Regions from separate parts of the Kocuria sp. CPCC 204721 genome, predicted to be linked through region 4. Evidence: riboswitches for the same ligand, from Rfam matches in the RefSeq annotation. Region 4 holds a riboswitch; each other region holds the start of a gene.
What was found. Region 4 has a riboswitch for thiamine pyrophosphate ahead of RF637_RS10015 (bifunctional hydroxymethylpyrimidine kinase/phosphomethylpyrimidine kinase). Riboswitches for the same ligand answer to the same signal wherever they lie in the genome.
Positions count from the first base shown of each region.

Region 1: another riboswitch for thiamine pyrophosphate. It lies ahead of RF637_RS00460 (ECF transporter S component); the one in region 4 lies ahead of RF637_RS10015 (bifunctional hydroxymethylpyrimidine kinase/phosphomethylpyrimidine kinase).
Region 2: another riboswitch for thiamine pyrophosphate. It lies ahead of RF637_RS04290 (3-oxoacyl-ACP reductase); the one in region 4 lies ahead of RF637_RS10015 (bifunctional hydroxymethylpyrimidine kinase/phosphomethylpyrimidine kinase).
Region 3: another riboswitch for thiamine pyrophosphate. It lies ahead of thiO (glycine oxidase ThiO); the one in region 4 lies ahead of RF637_RS10015 (bifunctional hydroxymethylpyrimidine kinase/phosphomethylpyrimidine kinase).

Region 1 covers NZ_JAVKPO010000001.1:97,033-99,194, reverse strand. Annotated here, with positions in the region: gene RF637_RS00465 (ABC transporter ATP-binding protein) at 1-575, opposite strand, end outside; gene RF637_RS00460 (ECF transporter S component) at 572-1,195, opposite strand; TPP riboswitch at 1,254-1,360, opposite strand; gene RF637_RS00455 (DUF4235 domain-containing protein) at 1,479-1,751, opposite strand; gene mnhG (monovalent cation/H(+) antiporter subunit G) at 1,879-2,162, opposite strand, start outside.
Region 2 covers NZ_JAVKPO010000003.1:50,407-52,568, forward strand. Annotated here, with positions in the region: gene nadE (ammonia-dependent NAD(+) synthetase) at 1-604, shown strand, start outside; TPP riboswitch at 734-865, shown strand; gene RF637_RS04290 (3-oxoacyl-ACP reductase) at 911-1,675, shown strand; partial or broken gene RF637_RS04295 (LLM class flavin-dependent oxidoreductase) at 1,746-2,162, shown strand, end outside.
Region 3 covers NZ_JAVKPO010000001.1:156,389-158,550, reverse strand. Annotated here, with positions in the region: gene RF637_RS00745 (thiol-disulfide oxidoreductase DCC family protein) at 1-65, shown strand, start outside; gene thiE (thiamine phosphate synthase) at 239-901, opposite strand; TPP riboswitch at 1,022-1,146, shown strand; gene thiO (glycine oxidase ThiO) at 1,136-2,162, shown strand, end outside.
Region 4 covers NZ_JAVKPO010000010.1:62,046-64,207, forward strand. Annotated here, with positions in the region: gene RF637_RS10010 (Rne/Rng family ribonuclease) at 1-847, shown strand, start outside; TPP riboswitch at 928-1,023, shown strand; gene RF637_RS10015 (bifunctional hydroxymethylpyrimidine kinase/phosphomethylpyrimidine kinase) at 1,011-2,162, shown strand, end outside.

The DNA.
Region 1 (2,162 bases), on a different contig from region 4:
GCCACGGCGCGGCACAGCTGCTGCGCCCCCTCGTGGTCCACGCTCGCCGTGGGTTCGTCCAGCAACAGCAGCCGCGGGCACATGGCCAGGGTCCCGGCGAGCGCGAGACGTTGTTTCTGCCCCCCGGACAGCGCCGTGGTGGGGTGGTCGAGCGGGAGCTCCAGACCCGTGCGCGCGAGCGCTTCCCGCACGCGCGGCCAGATCCGCTCGCGGGGGACGGCGAGGTTCTCGAGGCCGAACGCGACGTCGTCCCCCACGCGCGAGAGGACCACCTGCGTCTCGGGGTCCTGATGCATGAAGCCCACCGTGCCGCGGGCGTCGCGCGGGTCGACACCCCCGACGGTCAACCCGCCCGATGCGGAGCGGCCGTCAGGGTCCTGGTCCACACCGGCGAGCGCCTGCAGGAGCGTGGACTTGCCCGCCCCGGACGGGCCCAGGAGCAGGACACGTTCACCGGGCTCGATGATCAGGTCCAGGTCCACCAGACTGGGCGTCTCGCGGCCGGGGTGATGCCATCCGAACCCCTCCAGGACCACCCGCGCGCCCGTGAGCTGCACGGTCGGTTCCGCGGTCATCGGCGCACGGCGCCGGAGGCCAGTGCTCCGAGGACACCCGTGGCCTGCAGGGCCCTCATCACGGCCCACATGAGCAACCCTGCGATCACGGCCCCGGAGAGCGTGGTCAGCGCCGCATAGACGACCTGCTGATCCAGAGCCCACTCGAAGTTGTACATGATGTTCTCGCTCACGCCCAGGAACAGCCCGGATACCGCCCCACCGATCGCCGCGGTCACGGGACCGAACCGGCGGTAACGGGTCAGGAGGAACACGACCTCCACACCGAGGCCCTGTACCAGACCGGAGAGCACCACGAGCCACCCGAAATGCGTTCCCAGGAAGCCCTCGATCACGGCCGCGAGCAACTCGCAGAACAGAGCCGCGCCCGGTTTGCGGATGATCAGGGCGCCCAGGGTACCCGCCACGAGCCAGCCCCCCGCGATGAGCCCCGCGGACGGCGGGTAGGCCACCGTGCCCGCCGAGACCGCCGGGTACAGGAGGTTGGACCACATCCAGAAGATCACGGCGCACACCGCGGCCAATACGGCGGTGACCACGATGTCCACGACCCGCCACGACGAGCTGCGGTTGCCGCTTGCGCGCGGTGTACGGGTGGGGGTGTTACCGACCTGCGTCATGCTGAATCCTCCTGAAGATCCCAGGAGGGGAAGAACACCACCCGCCGTTGCGAGCGGGTCCTTGAGATACTCGACTCCCTAGCGCCGGTACGAGCCGGATCAGGTTCGAGGGTCTGCGCTCACGCGCACTCTCAGCGCCGCGGTGGCGCTCCCCTGTCGTTGAGACGCCAGTCTAGACCACGACGGCGGGTGGCCGGGCATCTCGCGTGCCCGGCCACCCGCCGTCGTACGTGCGTCCTACGCGGCCCCGGCCCACCCGTACGGGGGGCGCGGTACCCGCGGCTCAGATCTCGCTCTGGGAGCTACGGGAGGGATCGGAGTCCTTGGACTCGAACTTGGCCACCTGGCGGGAGATCCCCACCTTGATGACGGTGCCCACCACACCGGTGATCACGGCCCAGATGATGATGTCGGTCCATGCCTCGTCCGGGTCCGGGTTCTTGGCGGGGGGCTCGTTGCCCGTGACCTGCTTCCACACCGCGGACAGGCCCTTGTTGGCCAGGGCCACGCCACCCAGGGACGCCACCGTGCCGAAAATGTCCATTACCTTGTTCATGAGGTTCTCCTTGTCTTGTGGGTGCCGTCGGCACCGGGCGGCCGACGACGTCGTGCTCGTTGCCCAGCATACGAAGCGCCGGGCGCGACGGGGCGGAAGGAACCCGGTCCAACCGAGAATTACGTCCTCAGCGAGATTCTTCCTCGCCGGCGCGAGCGACGACCTCGCGCAGCTCGTCCTCCACGAGGTTCTTCTGGTTCAGGTGCTTGGAGCGGTAGGCGGCGCGGCCCACCATGTGCGCGGACACGGGCACCGTGAGCAGCTGGAACAGCCACGCGAGGATCATCAGCGGGATCATGCCGGGATTGCCGCTCTCGATCGCCACGGCCGTAAGCAGCAAAAGCAACCCCAGGACCTGGGGCTTGGTGCCGGCGTGCATGCGCGAGAGCAGATCGGGGAAGCGCACCAGAC
Region 2 (2,162 bases), on a different contig from region 4:
GTTCGTGGCCATGCGACTGCCTCACGGGATCCAGCACGACGAGGCCGACGCCCAGGCGGCGCTCGAATTCATTCAACCGGACCGGGTCATCACGTACGACGTCGCGCCGGCCGTCCGCGGTTTCGAGTCCGCCTACGGTGCCGCGACCGGTGAGCAGCTCACCGATTTCACCCGCGGTAACACCAAGGCCCGCGTGCGTATGACGGCGCAGTACGCGGTGGGCGGGGACCACAACCTGCTGGTGATCGGCACGGATCACGCGGCGGAATCGGTCACCGGGTTCTTCACCAAGTTCGGCGACGGCGGCGCGGACGTCCTGCCCCTGAGCGGGCTGAACAAACGGCAGAACCGCCAGGTGCTCGCGTACCTGGGGGCCCCCGAGCAACTCGTGGGCAAGGTCCCCACCGCGGACCTCCTGGACGAGAACCCCGGGCGCACGGACGAGGACGAGCTGGGCCTGCGCTACGACGACATCGATGACTTCCTCGAGGGCAAGGACGTCCCCGAGGAGGTGGCCCGCAAGATCGAAAGCACGTTCCTGCGCACCCGCCACAAGCGCACGGTCCCGGTGACCCCGGCGGACGAGTGGTGGCGGGAGGGCTGATCCTCCCCGCCCGCGCGATACCCAAGGGGACGACCCTGGCCTGACTGCGCTGGACAACCGCATTGGCCATGCCCGCCGACGGCCTGCGCCGTGCGCGACCCCGGTCCGGACCCCTGTGCTTAGACTGGGCCCAGTGACACGGGGTGCCGCTGCACGTTCCCACGACCCACCGGGCCGGGGAGCCCTGGAGGCAATGGCTGAGATGACACCCGTCGAACCTGTCCAGTTAGTACTGGCGAAGGGATGTCACGGTGGCACCGCACGGGTGGCGCACCGCGTTCTTCGCCGTGAGCCACAGGAGTGAGCATGCGGATCGACACCACCATCGTCCTGATCACCGGGGGAGCCCGGGGTCTGGGTGAACACCTCAGCCGAGCCTTCGCCCGCGAAGGCGCCCGGGTGGTCGTGAACTACCACGCGAGCGAGGACCGCGCCCGCTCACTGGTGCGCGAACTCGGTGAGGACAAGGTCATTGCCGTTCGGGCGGACGTGACCGATGCCGGGCAGGTGCAGGAGATGGTGGCACTCGCCCAGGACCATTTCGGTGCGCCCATCACGGTGGCCGTGAACAACGCGCTGGTGGACTTCAGCTTCAACGGGGACGCCCGCCCCTCGCTCGAAAACCTCGCCGCCGAGGATCTTTCCCAGCAGTTCACCGGCGCGGTCGTGGGCGGACTCAACGTGATCCAGGCGGTCGTCCCGGGGATGCGCCGGTTTGGACACGGGCGCATCATCAACATCGGCACCAATCTCTTCCAGAACCCCGTGGTCCCCTACCACGACTACACCGCAGCCAAGGCCGCCCTGCTCTCCCTCACCCGCACGGCGGCCAAGGACCTGGGGGCCCTGGGCATCACCGTGAACATGATCTCCGGTGGCCTGCTACGCACCACGGACGCGAGTGCCGCTACCCCGGCCGAAGTCTTCGACGCCATTGCCGCCGGTACGCCCTTGGGTCGGGTCACCACCCCGGAGGAGTTCGCGGACACCGCCCTCTTCTTCGCCTCCGACTGGTCCCGCGGCGTCACCGGGCAGAACCTCGTGGTCGACGGTGGACTGGTGATGGACTGACATGGCCGCCCCGCACGACACCGCGCGGACCCCGTCCGCCGCCCCTGCGGCGTCCACTCGTCCCACCCAGGTGAACCAGCCGCCCGGGACACCCGCCCGGACGCTGCGCCTCAACGCCTTCCTCTACGGGGCCGGCCACCACCAGGCCGCGTGGCGCGCGCCGGGCTCCCCGGTGCACCGCCTCACGGACATCGCCTACTACGAGGAGCTCGCGCGGACTGCCGAACGCGGTCTGTTCGACGCGGTGTTCTTCGCGGACGGGCACAGCGTGGGTGATGTCTCCGGCGGGCCCCGCTGGAGCCTGGAACCCCTGACAGCGCTGTCCGCGATGGCGCGGGCCACCGAGCGCGTCGGCCTGGTGTGCACGGTGTCCACCACGTTCTTCACCCCGTTCCACGCGGCCAGGATGCTCGCGTCCTTGGACCACATCTCGGGCGGGCGAGCGGGGTGGAACGTGGTGACCTCCATGTGGGACTCCGAGGCCCGC
Region 3 (2,162 bases), on a different contig from region 4:
GGGGAAAGTTCCCCGGTGTCACCCCGTGGTGCCAGCAGCACCCCGGGCGGTGCGGGACCCCGTAACGGTTCCGCTCCGCGTACCGAGCGAGCCGTGCCACCCGCGCGACGCCAAGACACTGCGGCGCCATGACTCCATGACTCCGCCCCGACGCGCACCACCCCACCGAACACGTCGCCACCCGAGCGGTGCCATCCCACCGCGGCGCCGCCGCTACACCGCGTTCAAAGATCGGGTCTCACCCGGGCAGCGTGTCCCGCAGCGCCCGCGCCGCCGCGGTGACGTCCTGCGCATCGGTCACGGCCCGCACGACCACGATGCGCGAGGCACCCGTGTCGAGCACGGACGGCAACCGCGCGGTGTCGACCCCGCCGATCGCGAAGAAGGGCTTGTCCCCCGCGTGCTGAGCGGCGTAGCGCGGCAGCTCGAGCCCCACGGCCGCGCGACCCGGCTTCGTGGGGGTCTCCCACACGGGCCCGGTGCAGAAGTAGTCGAGCCCGGCGTCGGCCACGGCGGCGTCCACCTGGGCCGGGGAGTGACAGGACCGCCCGATCACCGCGTCGTCCCCCAGGACCCGCCGAGCCTGCGCGGTGGTGAGATCGCCCTGGCCCACGTGGAACACGTCCGCGCCGGTGAGCAGCGCGACGTCCGCGCGGTCGTTGACGGCGAAGAGTGCGCCGTGCTCACGGGCGACGTCGGCGAGCACCTCGATGGCCTCGATCTCCGCGGCAGCCTCGAGGGATTTGTCCCGCAACTGGATGATGTCCACCCCGCCCTCGTACGCGGCGTGCAGAAATTCGCGCAGGTCACCGCGCTCGCGGCGCGCCGTGACGCACACGTACAGTCGCGCGTTCTCGAGGGCGGCGCGGCGCCCGGTACCCGTCTGGCTCGTGTGTCCCATGCGGCCATCGTGGCACGAACCGCGCGCCCGCGGACACCTCGCCCGATCAGCCCGCCGCGAAGTCCCCCTGCGTTCCACAGCTAGGGGTGATTAGACTGGCAGGGCCGTTCGTCGCCGTTCGACGAACTCCACGGGAGTCCGCACACGTTGGCAACAACCACCGCAGCGGGCTGAGAGGGCGTGAGCCGCCGACCGGATCACCTGATGCGGATCATGCCGCCGGAGGGAGGAACAATGCCCGAGCACCTCGGTGACCACGTGGTCGTGGCCGGAGCTGGTCTCGTGGGCCTGGCCACGGCCTTCGAACTACGACGCCGCGGGGCCGCCGTGACCGTCGTCGATCCCCGCCCGGCGTGGGGCGCCACCCGCGCGGCCGCGGGCATGCTCGCACCGATCGCCGAGACCCAGTACGGCCAGGAACGCCTCTACCCCCTCATGCGGGCCTCCGCCGCGGAGTACCCGGACTTCGTGGAGCGCGTCACCGCGGCCACGGGCCTGCCCACGGGCTACCGCACCGAGGAGACGCTCGTGGTGGCCGCCGATGCCGCGGACGCCCAATCCCTCTCCGACCTCGCCTCACACCAGATCGCCTCCGGGATGGACGTGCAGGAGATCTCCACGCGGGAGGCTCGGCACCTGGAACCGGCTCTTGCGCCGCGGTTGAGCGGTGCGGTACGGATCGTCTCCGACCGCCAGGTGGACCCCCGGATGCTCGCGGCCGCCCTGGTGGAGACCCTGAACTGCCCGCACCTGACCACCATCGGGGACGTCCCCGACGCCGGACCGGCGCAGTGGCTGACCTCCCGCGTGGACACCGTGCTGACGTCCCGCAGGGAACCCCGGCAGGCCACGGGCGTGCAGGTGGACTCCGGTGAGGTGATCCCCGCGGACGCCGTGGTCGTGGCCACCGGGCTGACCGCCAACACCATGGGCGGGCTGCCCGAGGGACTCGACCTCCGATTGCGCCCGGTGTTCGGGGACATCCTGCGGTTGCGGGTCCCCGAGACCGCCCTGGCCCCCGGGGAATCGCATTTGCTCACGCGCACGGTGCGCGCCCAGGTCCTGGGTCGGCCCGTGTACATGGTCCCCCGCGAGGACCGGACCCTGGTGCTGGGCGCCACGAGCCGCGAGGACGGGCGCGAATCCGTGCTGGCCGGTGGCGTGCACCAACTGCTGCGGGACGCGCGCACCGTGGTCCCCGCGATCGACGACTGCGACGTCCTGGAGATGATGGCCCGCGCCCGCCCGGGAACCTCCGACG
Region 4 (2,162 bases):
TTCCCAGGGCACCGCACCGCAGTCCGGGGGCGGGCAGGCCGAGGACACCGGTTCCCAGGAGCAGCAGACCTCCCGCGGTCAGCAGGGCGGGGAGCACGCGTCCGAGAACTCCCACGGGGAGTCCGAGGGCGGGCGCCGTCGCCGCAAGCGCCGCGGCAAGCGCAGCCGCGGTCGCGGTCAGCAGGGCGAGGACAACGCCGTGCAGAACGACGGTTCCGGCCGGGACGGTTCCGGGAACGACTCGCGCGGGGATTCCCGGTCCGAGGACCGTTCCGGTGGGGACTCGTCCGCGAGCCTCACGATTCACGGCGAGGTCATCGAACTGCCCCACGGGCAGTCTGAGCAGCGGGGGAGCGAGGGCACCCAGGAGGCCCTGTCCCTGGATTCGCTGAGCGCCGCGTTCACGGATGCGGGCGAGGACGAAACCTCGACCGAGGGTGCCGTTCAGGATGCGGACGCCGCGTCCCAGCCGCGGGAGGCGGTGTCGAAGCGGTCGGCCGCCGGACACGCGCCGTCGAACTCCGGGACTGCGCAATCCAGTGCAGGGCAGACGAGTGCCGCGCAGCAGCAGACTTCCGGGGCAGCGTCGTCCGCTGGCGGGAACCGGCCGGCGGAGGCGCCGGCGGCTCCGGCCCGACGGCGTCGTGGGTCGCGGCGTGCCGTGGCGCCGGCGGCCGCGCCCGGAACCGCGAGCGTGGAGACCCACGAGTACACGCAGGAACGGCAGGTCAGCCGTTTCACCGCGGAGGCCGGGGCCGTGGCCCCCGCGGCGTCCGGTGACCAGCCCACCATCGTGGGTGTGGGCATCAAGGCTCAGGACATCACGATGACCGGCAAGCAGGACTGAGTGACCGGCGGCTGGATCCGTCGCCACGCGAGCACCGCAGGGGCACCCGGGATTCCGGGTGCCCCTGTGGCATGATCGGGGACACACACACGGGGTGCTGCGCACTGCGGCTGAGAACACACCCGTCGAACCTGATCTAGCTCGTACTAGCGAAGGGATTGTCGTGGACACCACGCCTTCTACCGCCATACCCCGCGTCCTCTCGATTGCCGGAACCGATCCCACGGGCGGGGCGGGTCACGCCGCGGACCTGAAATCCATCGCCGCACTGGGCGGGTACGGGCTGAGTGTGATCACCGCAGTGGTCGCCCAGAACACCCGGGGCGTCGTGAGCGTACACACCCCACCCGTCCAGGTCCTGCGGGACCAGCTGGATGCGGTCGCCGGGGACGTCACCCTGGATGCGATCAAGGTGGGGATGCTCGGCTCCGTGGAGGTCATCGACACGGTCCGGGACTGGCTCATGGTGGGGCGCGCACCCGTGGTCGTGATCGACCCCGTCATGGTCGCCACGGCCGGTGGGCGATTGCTGCGTCCGGACGCCGAACGGGCCCTGCGGGAGCTGCTGCCCCACGCGAATCTGATCACCCCCAACCTCCCGGAACTCGCGGTGCTGGCCGAGCGCCCCGTGGCCGCGACCTGGGACGAGGCGCTCGAGCAGGGACGCGCGGTCGCGGCGGCGTTCCATACCCGGGTCCTCGTGAAGGGTGGCCACTTGGCCGGGGACACGACCCCGGACGCCCTGTTGCTCCCCGGTCAGGACGAACCCGCCGCGTTGTTCGAGGGTCGCAGGGTGCACACGCGTAACACCCACGGCACCGGGTGCTCGCTGTCCTCCGCGGTGGCCACGGTCGTGGCGCGGACCGGGGACTGGCCCGAGGCGATCCGCACGGCCCGCACATGGTTGCGCGGTGCACTGCGCGGCGCGGACGAGTTGCACGTGGGTCACGGCAACGGTCCCGTGCACCACATGCACCACGTCCAGCACCTCGTCACGGATCCGGCGTTCGTGATGACGGCCGCCGCGGAATCCGAGGGCCCCCGGTTCACCGATGAACTGTGGGAGGAGAGCGCCCCGGTGCGTGAACGCATTGCTGCCCTGGCGTTCATCCGGGGCCTCGGGGACGGCACCCTGGACCCGGGCGAGTTCGAGCTGTACCTGGACCAGGACATGCAATATCTGCAGTACTACTCCCGGGCGCTGGCCCTGCTCGCGGCCTCCGCCCCGGACGAGCGTTCGCGCGAACACTTCGCCGCGGCGTCGGCCTCCGTGGTCTCGGTCGAGTCCGCGCTGCATTGCGCCCGGCTCGGGGAC